DNA from 2 places in the Enterococcus sp. AZ109 genome. Region 2 is predicted to be linked to the other one. Evidence: a T-box and tRNA genes for the amino acid it is inferred to sense, from the RefSeq annotation. Region 2 holds a T-box; the other holds one or more tRNA genes.
What was found. The T-box of region 2 lies ahead of leuS (leucine--tRNA ligase). A T-box ahead of a tRNA ligase gene usually reads a tRNA of that ligase, here a tRNA-Leu.

Region 1: it encodes a tRNA-Leu, which carries the amino acid that the T-box ahead of leuS (leucine--tRNA ligase) is inferred to sense. The anticodon was not compared.

Annotation. Positions count from the first base shown of each region.
Region 1 is NZ_JBIOSF010000001.1:2,630,422-2,635,015, forward strand. It holds gene IGI42_RS12850 (SPFH domain-containing protein) at 1-579, shown strand, start outside; gene IGI42_RS12855 (LURP-one-related/scramblase family protein) at 576-1,058, shown strand; gene IGI42_RS12860 (AI-2E family transporter) at 1,132-2,322, shown strand; tRNA gene IGI42_RS12865 (tRNA-Leu) at 2,393-2,476, shown strand; gene IGI42_RS12870 (methylated-DNA--[protein]-cysteine S-methyltransferase) at 2,519-2,974, opposite strand; gene IGI42_RS12875 (bifunctional metallophosphatase/5'-nucleotidase) at 3,060-4,442, shown strand; gene IGI42_RS12880 (YutD family protein) at 4,477-4,594, shown strand, end outside.
Region 2 is NZ_JBIOSF010000001.1:2,334,930-2,339,523, reverse strand. It holds gene leuS (leucine--tRNA ligase) at 1-2,234, opposite strand, end outside; T-box leader at 2,288-2,479, opposite strand; gene IGI42_RS11295 (phosphatase PAP2 family protein) at 2,613-3,269, shown strand; gene IGI42_RS11290 (TIGR01212 family radical SAM protein) at 3,272-4,249, shown strand; gene IGI42_RS11285 (class I SAM-dependent methyltransferase) at 4,224-4,594, shown strand, end outside.

The DNA of each region.
Region 1 (4,594 bases), 300 kb from region 2:
AGTTCGTTGTTGAAGGTGAATGATTCGGATGGAAATCCGATTGAAATTTCGGCTGTGGTCGTTTACAAAGTTGTGGACACAGCACGAGCACTATTTGATGTGGACTATTACTTGGACTTCGTGGAGATTCAAAGTGAGACTGCTGTACGACACATTGCTTCTCAGTATCCTTACGATACCTTTAACGAGGACGATTTAACGTTGCGAGGCAATACGACCAAAGTTTCTGAAGAAATGGCAAAAGAACTACAAGAGCGCTTAGCCATTGCCGGGGTAGAGGTTATCGAGACACGCTTGAACCATTTAGCTTACGCAACCGAAATTGCCAATGCCATGTTGCAAAGGCAACAAGCCCGTGCGATCCTTTCAGCCCGTCAAACAATCGTCGAAGGCGCAGTCACGATGACTCAGATGGCCTTGGAACAAATTGAGGATGGACAAGATATCCAATTTACTGATGACCGTAAAGTCCAATTAATTAATAATTTACTAGTTTCTATTATTACCGATAAAGGGACCCAACCAGTAATCAATACTGGTGATATGAGTGATAATTCTCGGACAGGAGGCGGCAAATGAGAAAGCTGTACATCAAACAAAAAGTATTCAGCATTGGTGAAAAATTCACCGTAACGGATGAATATGAAAACCCTCGATATTCTGTCGAAGGCAGTTTTATGCAACTGCCGAAAACCTTCCGGGTTGAAGATGAGCAAGGACAAGTGATCAGCAAAATTACCAAAAAGACGATTAGTTTGTTGCCAAAGTTCTTTGTAGAAATTGACGGCCAAGAGATGATTGAGATATCCAAGCAGTTAACCTTCTTGAAAGCACGTTACTCCATCGAGGCTGAGGGCGTGAGTGTCGAAGGCAATTGGTGGGATATGGATTTTATGGTTGAAAAAAATGGACGAAGAATTGCCGATATTAATAAACGCTGGGTTTCTTGGGGCGATACGTATGAAGTCGCCGTTTTGGATGAGACTTATGAGCATCTGATCATTTCGTTAGTGATTGCCATCGATCGGGTAAAAGCCGATGAAAGCTCCAGCAGTTAAGGCCTAGTTACAGGCCTTTTTTTTGTGGGATGGTCATTGTTTCGTTACAATAAAAGAAAAAGGATTTGATGAAATGGAACGACCTTCGACAAAAAATACCCGCTGGATTGAATTTATCGGCGGCCGCAACCTAATTTTCACTTTAATTGCTGGGGTGTTGTTAGGAGCTCTGATTTTTATTTTTTATTTGGTACGCTTTATCTTTGAACCACTAGGTATTATTTTAGGGACGATTTTTGCCCCCGTTTTGTTGGCACTAATTTTTTATTACTTATTGGAACCGATCGTGAGTTACTTTGAGAAAAAAGGCATAAAACGCATTTATACGATTATCGGCATTGGTTTGATACTAATCTTACTAATCGCAACCTTTGGTGTCTGGGCGGTACCCAAGCTCTACAGTCAAACGGCTAGCTTAATCAATGATTTTCCGCAACACCTAGCTAACTTTGAAGCAACTGTCCAAAATTTTGTAGCTGGCACAATGTTTGAAGAACCGGTTCAAGATATTTTTGGTTCTTTAGAAGATGTTGTAGCGCAGGTAATTGTCACCTTGTCGGAATCATTTGGGGATATTCAGTATTTTGTAGGAAACATCTTTTCTACTATCAGCGGTTTTTTTGTGATTATGCTGACGGCGCCAATCATTGCTTTCTTCCTATTAAAAGATGTAAGAAAGTTCAAACACTATTTCTTAAAGTTGATGCCGCCGAAATTTCGTGAGGATGCCAATGAGCTAGGAGGAATTTTGGATATTCAAGTGGGAAATTATTTGAAAGGGCAATTTATCGTTGCACTAGCCAATGGCGCGATTGTCTTTGTCGGTTTTCTAATTATCGGCATGCCGTATGCGATGCCGCTAGCAGTCTTGGTAACAATCACGTCATTTGTCCCTTATATTGGACCATTTATTGCTTTTGTTCCGTGCGCCGTTATCGCCTTACTGGAATCTTTCCAAATGCTGTTGGCATTGATCGTTGTCTGGATTGTGGAACAAGTGTTAAATGGCAATGTAATTGAACCAAAAGTATTAGGTGAACAATTGCGGGTTCACCCAGTAACGATCGTACTTGTTTTATTAGTGATGGGTAATTTGTTCGGTCTATTCGGACTGGTTTTCGGTGTGCCGATTTATGCCATCATTAAAGCCTTTGGCGTCTTTTTATTCCGAAAATTCAAACAACGTTACAATCGTTTTTATGGCAAAGACGAAGGTGACTATGAGGATACAGAGTTTTCGCAAGATGAATATATCAATGAATAAGCAGTTTTATCGGTACTGGTAAGGAAAAAATCATTGCAAAATTTCGCTCTTTGTTTTACTCTAGATTCATGCGGTCGTGGCGGAATTGGCAGACGCGCTAGCTTCAGGCGCTAGTGGTAGCAATACCGTGGAAGTTCGAGTCTTCTCGGCCGCATAAAAAAGCTCTGAATCTTTTTGTGAGATTCGGAGCTTTTTTCTATCTCTGTTCAATGGTTAAAAGCTGCTGCTTAATGGCTAATCCTTCAGAACTTGATCCTGTGTAGCCTGTCAATTTCCCGCTTTTTCCAATCACACGGTGGCAAGGAATGATGATCGGCAAGGGATTGCGTCGATTGGCTTGACCGATTGCCCGCACAGCTTGCGAACGTCCAATTTTGGCAGCCACTTCTTGATAGCAACAGGTTTCACCATAGGGAATCTCAACTAGGGTCTGCCAAACTTCCCGTTGAAAAGAGGTTCCGTAAGTAAATTCATAGGGAACCGTAAAGTTTGTTAAATCACCAGCCAAGAAGGCTAGGATTTCGTCTTTTGCTTGCTTCAAGATAGCGGAGTTGGCTGTTGGCGATTCAGAGAGTTCCGTGTAAGAAACAGTAGTCAATGCGTGTTCGTTTGCATCTAACCACAGCGGACCTAAAGAAGTATCAAATTTCATGTTGATTAATGCCTCCAATCCATTAAATATACTAGGATTATGGTACTATAGAACCAACAAAAACCGGTCAGAGAGAAGCGAAAATATGGAAAAAATTATTCTTTTACATACCAACGATCTGCATTCCCATTTGGAAAATTGGCCTAAGATCCGCCGTTTTTTACATACTCGTCAGCAAGAAGATCAACAGCCGGGTCAAGAGGTAATCACCGTGGATCTCGGAGATTTTGTCGATCGCTGGCATCCCTTAACTGAAGCAACTAACGGACAAGCAAATGTGCATCTAATGAATCAAATTCATTACGATGCGGCAACAATCGGTAACAATGAAGGTGTTGGAAACTCTAAAGACGACCTGAACCATTTATATGATCAGGCAAACTTTGACGTGCTGCTAGATAATTTATTTGACAAGCAAACGTTACAGACACCGGAGTGGTCACAGGCTTCTAAAATTATTACCACTAAAAATGGCACCAAAGTCGGCTTAATGGCTTTTACTGCACCTTTTCCATTGACCTACAATCCCAATGGCTGGGATATCCGACAAGTGGAGGATATTATACCTGATTTAATCGCTCGTTTGCGTCCGCAGGTGGACGTATTGGTTCTAATGAGTCATTTAGGAATCAGTGCCGATCGTCATATAGCTCGGGCTCATCCAGAGATCGATATTATTTTAGGTTCTCACACCCATCACTTATTTGAACGGGGTGAAGTTGTTGCAGGAGTTCAAATCGCAGCTGCGGGAAAATACGGCTATTATGTAGGGGAAGTGCATATCTATGTAGACGACGATCATCAGATTGTTCGTACATCTGCTCATACCTATGCGACGGAGAAAATGCTAGAACTACCTGAGGATCAAGTAGAAATTGACGACTACTTAACCGAAGGGCATCGTTTATTAGCAGAAAAGACCGTTGCCGACATGCCGTTTAGTATGAGTGCTGATATACATGCTGAACATCCGATGATTGAATATGCACTGCATGCAGTCAAAGAGAAAGCAGGCACAGATGTAGCTATTTTGAATTCTGGGCTATTTTTAGAAGATATTCCTGCCGGGATTGTTAACCAAGATCAACTGCATACCTCCTTGCCTCATCCGATGCATTTAATCAAGGTGACATTACTGGGAAATGAGTTGATTCGTTTGATTTTAGAAATGGAGAAGAACCGTCATTTCTTGATCAACTTTCCAGTAATCGGGATGGGCTTTCGGGGGAAAGTTTTTGGCCATCTAGTTTATGAAGGATTGTCTTATGATCGCGTGAATCGGAAAGTTTGCTGGTTAGGTGAACCCGTGGACCCAACAGCTAAGTACACGTTGGCTACGGTAGACCATTATATGTTCTTACCTTTCTTTCCGACGATCGAAATTGCTGGTGAGTATGAGTTCTTATTTCCAGAGTTTATTCGCAGTGTGTTGGGTGACTATCTAAAAGCTCACTACCCAATCCAATAAAAACAAGGTATAATAGCAAACAGGTGGTGAAACGATGACAACTAAAGAAAAGAAAACTGTGACTGATGAAGTGGCAGAAGCGTTGGAAGAAATCGTCGAGACCCCCGCTGAAGAAAAGAAAAAAGGGGAGCTTGTCACACGAGTAGACGAGA
Region 2 (4,594 bases):
ATATGCGGTGCAAATGGTGCCAGCAGCTGAACGAAGCCTTCCATATATTCATAAGTTAGAGCATCCACTTTATAAGCTTCATTAACAAAAACCATCAATTGTGAAATTGCGGTATTGAAATGCAGGTTCTCAATATCCTCCGTCACTTTTTTAACGGTTTGATGATAAACCTTCGTTAGGCTGCCATCATTGATTTTGGTAATATGATCCCGCATTTTCCCTTGATCGTCCACAAGTAAACGCCATACACGATCCAAGAATTTGCGGCTGCCTTCTAAGCCGTTTTCGCTCCAAGGAATCGCAGCATCCAATGGTCCCATAAACATTTCGTATACCCGCAAGGTATCGGCGCCGAATTTTTGAATTACGTCATCTGGATTCACGACATTTTTCAGTGATTTACTCATTTTCGCTGGTGATTCTTCCAGTTCTTCGCCAGTTTCCACGTTGAACCAGCCACCATCGCGCTTTTCAACTAAGTTGGTAGGTACTAATGCGCCACGTTCATCACGGAAGCTTTGTCCAAGAATCATGCCTTGGTTGTATAATTTTTGGAATGGTTCCTTGGTTGGCACCACACCGATATCGTACAAGAATTTATGCCAGAAACGAGCATACAACAAGTGCAAGACCGCATGCTCTGCCCCGCCAATGTAGAGATCTACCGGCATCCAGTTTTCCAATTTTTCAAAATCAGCCAACGTTTCTTTGTTGTGTGGGTCGATAAAACGCAAGAAATACCATGAGCTGCCTGCCCATTGTGGCATGGTGTTGGTTTCCCGACGACCTTTCATCCCGGTTACAGGATCAACGACATTTACCCACTCTTCGATGTTCGCCAAAGGAGACTCACCAGTACCACTTGGTTGGATGTTGTCGGTTTTCGGCAAGATCAATGGCAATTCATAATCTGGTACTAAGCCAGTGGTGCCATCTTCCCAGTGAATCACCGGAATTGGTTCGCCCCAATAACGTTGACGAGAGAACAACCAGTCTCTTAGACGATAGCTGGTTTCCTTTTTGCCGCAGCCGTTTTCTTCCAGCCACACCACCATTTTGTCGATCGCTTCTTGTTTGTCCAAGCCATTCAAGAAGTCAGAATTGATATGTTCGCCGTCGCCAGTGTAGGCTTCTTCTTCGATATTGCCGCCAGCTAAAACCGGCACAATTTCCAGGCCAAATGTTTTCGCAAATTCGTAATCTCGTTCATCGTGGGCTGGTACCGCCATAATGGCGCCCGTTCCATAAGAAGACAACACATAGTCAGCAATCCAAATGGGAATTTCTTTGCCATTGACTGGGTTAATCGCAAAAGCACCCGTAAAGACCCCGGTTTTTTCTTTGGCAAGATCGGTCCGGTTCAATTCCGATTTTTTCGCTGCTTCTTCTTTATAAGCATCTACTGCAGCTTTTTGTGCAGCCGTGGTAATTTGGTCCACCAAAGCTAATTCCGGTGCCAATACCGCATAGGTTGCCCCAAACAACGTATCGGGACGTGTAGTGAAGACGGTGAATTCTTCCTCAGAACCCGCCACTTTAAAGGTCACATTGGCCCCAATCGAACGACCGATCCAGTTGCGCTGCATTTCTTTAATGTTTTCTGGCCAATCAACTAAATCCAGATCATCCAGCAAACGGTCCGCATAAGCGGTGATTTTCAACATCCATTGACGCATTGGCTTGCGGACCACATCATAGCCGCCCCGTTCACTTTTGCCGTCAATGACTTCTTCATTAGAAATGACCGTGCCTAATTCCGGTACCCAGTTCACTGGTACTTCTGCTTCATAAGCCAAGTCTTTTTCATACAATTGCTCAAAAATCCATTGAGTCCATTTGTAGTATTCTGGATCAGTGGTGTTGATTTCCCGATTCCAGTCATAGCTGAAGCCTAGGGAATTAATTTGACGCTTGAAGGTTTCGATATTTTTCTTGGTAAATTCCGCCGGATCATTCCCGGTATCCAGAGCATATTGCTCCGCTGGCAAACCAAAGGCATCCCAACCCATTGGGTGCAGCACGTTGAAGCCTTGCGCCCGTTTCGTGCGGGAAATAATATCAGTTGCCGTATAACCTTCCGGATGTCCTACGTGAAGCCCTTGCCCAGACGGATACGGGAACATATCTAAGGCATAAAAATTAGGACTCTCTGGATCATCATGGGTATTAAACACATTATGCTTGGCCCAATATTTTTGCCATTTCTTTTCAATCTCTTTATGACTGTAACTCACTGTCGTTCCTCCTAATATAAATTAATCAAAAAAATCCTATAGAAGACGTGCTTCTATAGGACGTTAAAAACGTGGTACCACCTATCTTTATCCGGCACAGGCCAGACCTCAAAGAGATAACGGTTCTCACCGGATCGCTGCGATCATACTCAAAGGTAAGTTCAAAGTTCGACATATACACTCCCAGCAACCGTGTACTCTCTAAAAATGCCCAAGCTCCTACTACTCCTTGTCAACGTATCAGTATTCAAGTAGTTTCATCTTAGCAGATTCCCTAGATAAATTCAATTTAATTCCTTTTTAAGAATCGGAAAAATCAATTGAGCCATTTGTCCCCCGTGGTATAATTAATGGCGTTTAGTATAGAAAGGAAATCTTATGAAAAATAAACCCTATTACCATTTAGCCGGCAGCTTCACTTTGCTGCTGTTTGCCGCACTTTGTTACATTGTGCGCTTTTATCCAACGACCTTGCAAGGCTTTGATACAGCCATCATCAACACAGTCCATCGCTTAGCACCATCAATGGACAATTTTTTCCTATGGATTACCAAATTTGCCGATCCCTTGACGATCGTCATTTTAGCTGTAGTTTTCTTAGGCCTGTTTTGGTTCAACAAAGAAAAACCCACCGCTGTCTGGCTGGCGGCCAACTTAGTGATTATCAGCGGCGTCGTCAATCAATTACTGAAATTATTCTTTCAACGGGAACGGCCAACGATATTGACACATATGGTGACCGAACACAGCTACAGTTTCCCCAGCGGTCACTCGGTTACAAGTATGATCCTATACGGAACCTTGATTTTTGCCGCTGGTGTGATTATCAGCAATAAAACGATCCAATATGTGATCCAAGTTTTATTGGGCTTGCTGATTTTCGGTATCGGCCTAAGCCGAATTTACGTGGGGGTCCATTTTCCGACAGACGTTCTCGGCGGTTTTTTGTTAGGTATCAGCTGGCTGTTGTTCACCTATCCTTACTACCGCCACCAAAAATTTGTTTATGACATGAAAATGATTGGGAGGAAATAGTGATGTTTGCGTATACTGATGACCCTACCAAACGCTATCATTCATGGAATTATGCCTTACGTCAAGAATTCGGTGGAAAAATTTTCAAAGTTCCCGTAGACGGCGGCTTTGATTGTCCGAATCGTGATGGTACGGCAGCTCATGGTGGCTGTACTTTTTGCAGTGTCTCTGGTTCTGGCGATATGATGGTGGCCCCAAATGATCCGTTGCCTCAGCAATTTCAAAAAGAAATCGACATGATGCATCTCAAATGGCCCAATGTTGACCAATACATTGTCTATTTTCAAAACTTCACTAATACCCATGCACCCGTGGAAGTGATTCGCGAACGTTTTGAGCAAGTGGTCAATTTACCGGGAGTCGTCGGACTATCTGTAGGAACAAGACCTGATTGTCTGCCCCCCGATGTCGTCGATTATCTTGCCGAACTTAACCAGCGGATGTACTTGTGGGTTGAGCTAGGTTTGCAAACCACCTACGAAGAAACCAGCAATGCTATTAATCGGGCTCATGATTACGATACTTATACCGATGCTGTTGCTCGCCTGCGGAAACACAGCATCAACGTCTGTACGCATTTAATCAACGGCCTGCCTGGCGAGTCGCTGGAGATGATGCGGGAAAACGTGCGTCGAACCATTTTAGATTCCGACATTCAAGGGATTAAGTTACACCTGCTTCATCTGATGCGCAATACCAAAATGCTAAGAGATTATGCCGAAGGTCGGCTACAGCTAATGACTCTTGAGGATTATGTCAACGTGATTTGCGATCAGCTGGAAATGATCCCGCCGGAAATTATTATCCATCGTCTAACCGGTGATGCTCCTTGGGATGCCTTAGTCGGACCCATGTGGAGTCTCAAAAAATGGGAAGTCCTGAACGCCATCGATCAGGAAATGCTGCGTCGGGATTCCTACCAAGGGAAATTTGACGTTAGACAGGAGAAGAACCATGCTGCAAACAGCCTTACATTATAGCCACACACTTTTAAAAGAAATCATCCAGCCAGGCGATCAAGTGATCGACGCCACCATGGGCAACGGCAACGACACCCTTTTCCTATCAGAATTAGTAGGTCCAAAAGGCAAAGTCTATGCCTTTGATATCCAAGAGCAGGCTTTGACCAACACCAAAGAAAAACTGGGAGACACTGCTCCTCAAGCCGACCTCTTTTTAGCCGGCCACGAAACGATTGAAACCAACGTCCCAGAAGAGCAGCCCATCAAAGCGGCCATCTTCAACTTAGGCTATTTACCTAACAGCGACAAATCAATCATCACGCTGCCGGAAACCACTAAGCAGGCCATGGACGCCATCTTAAA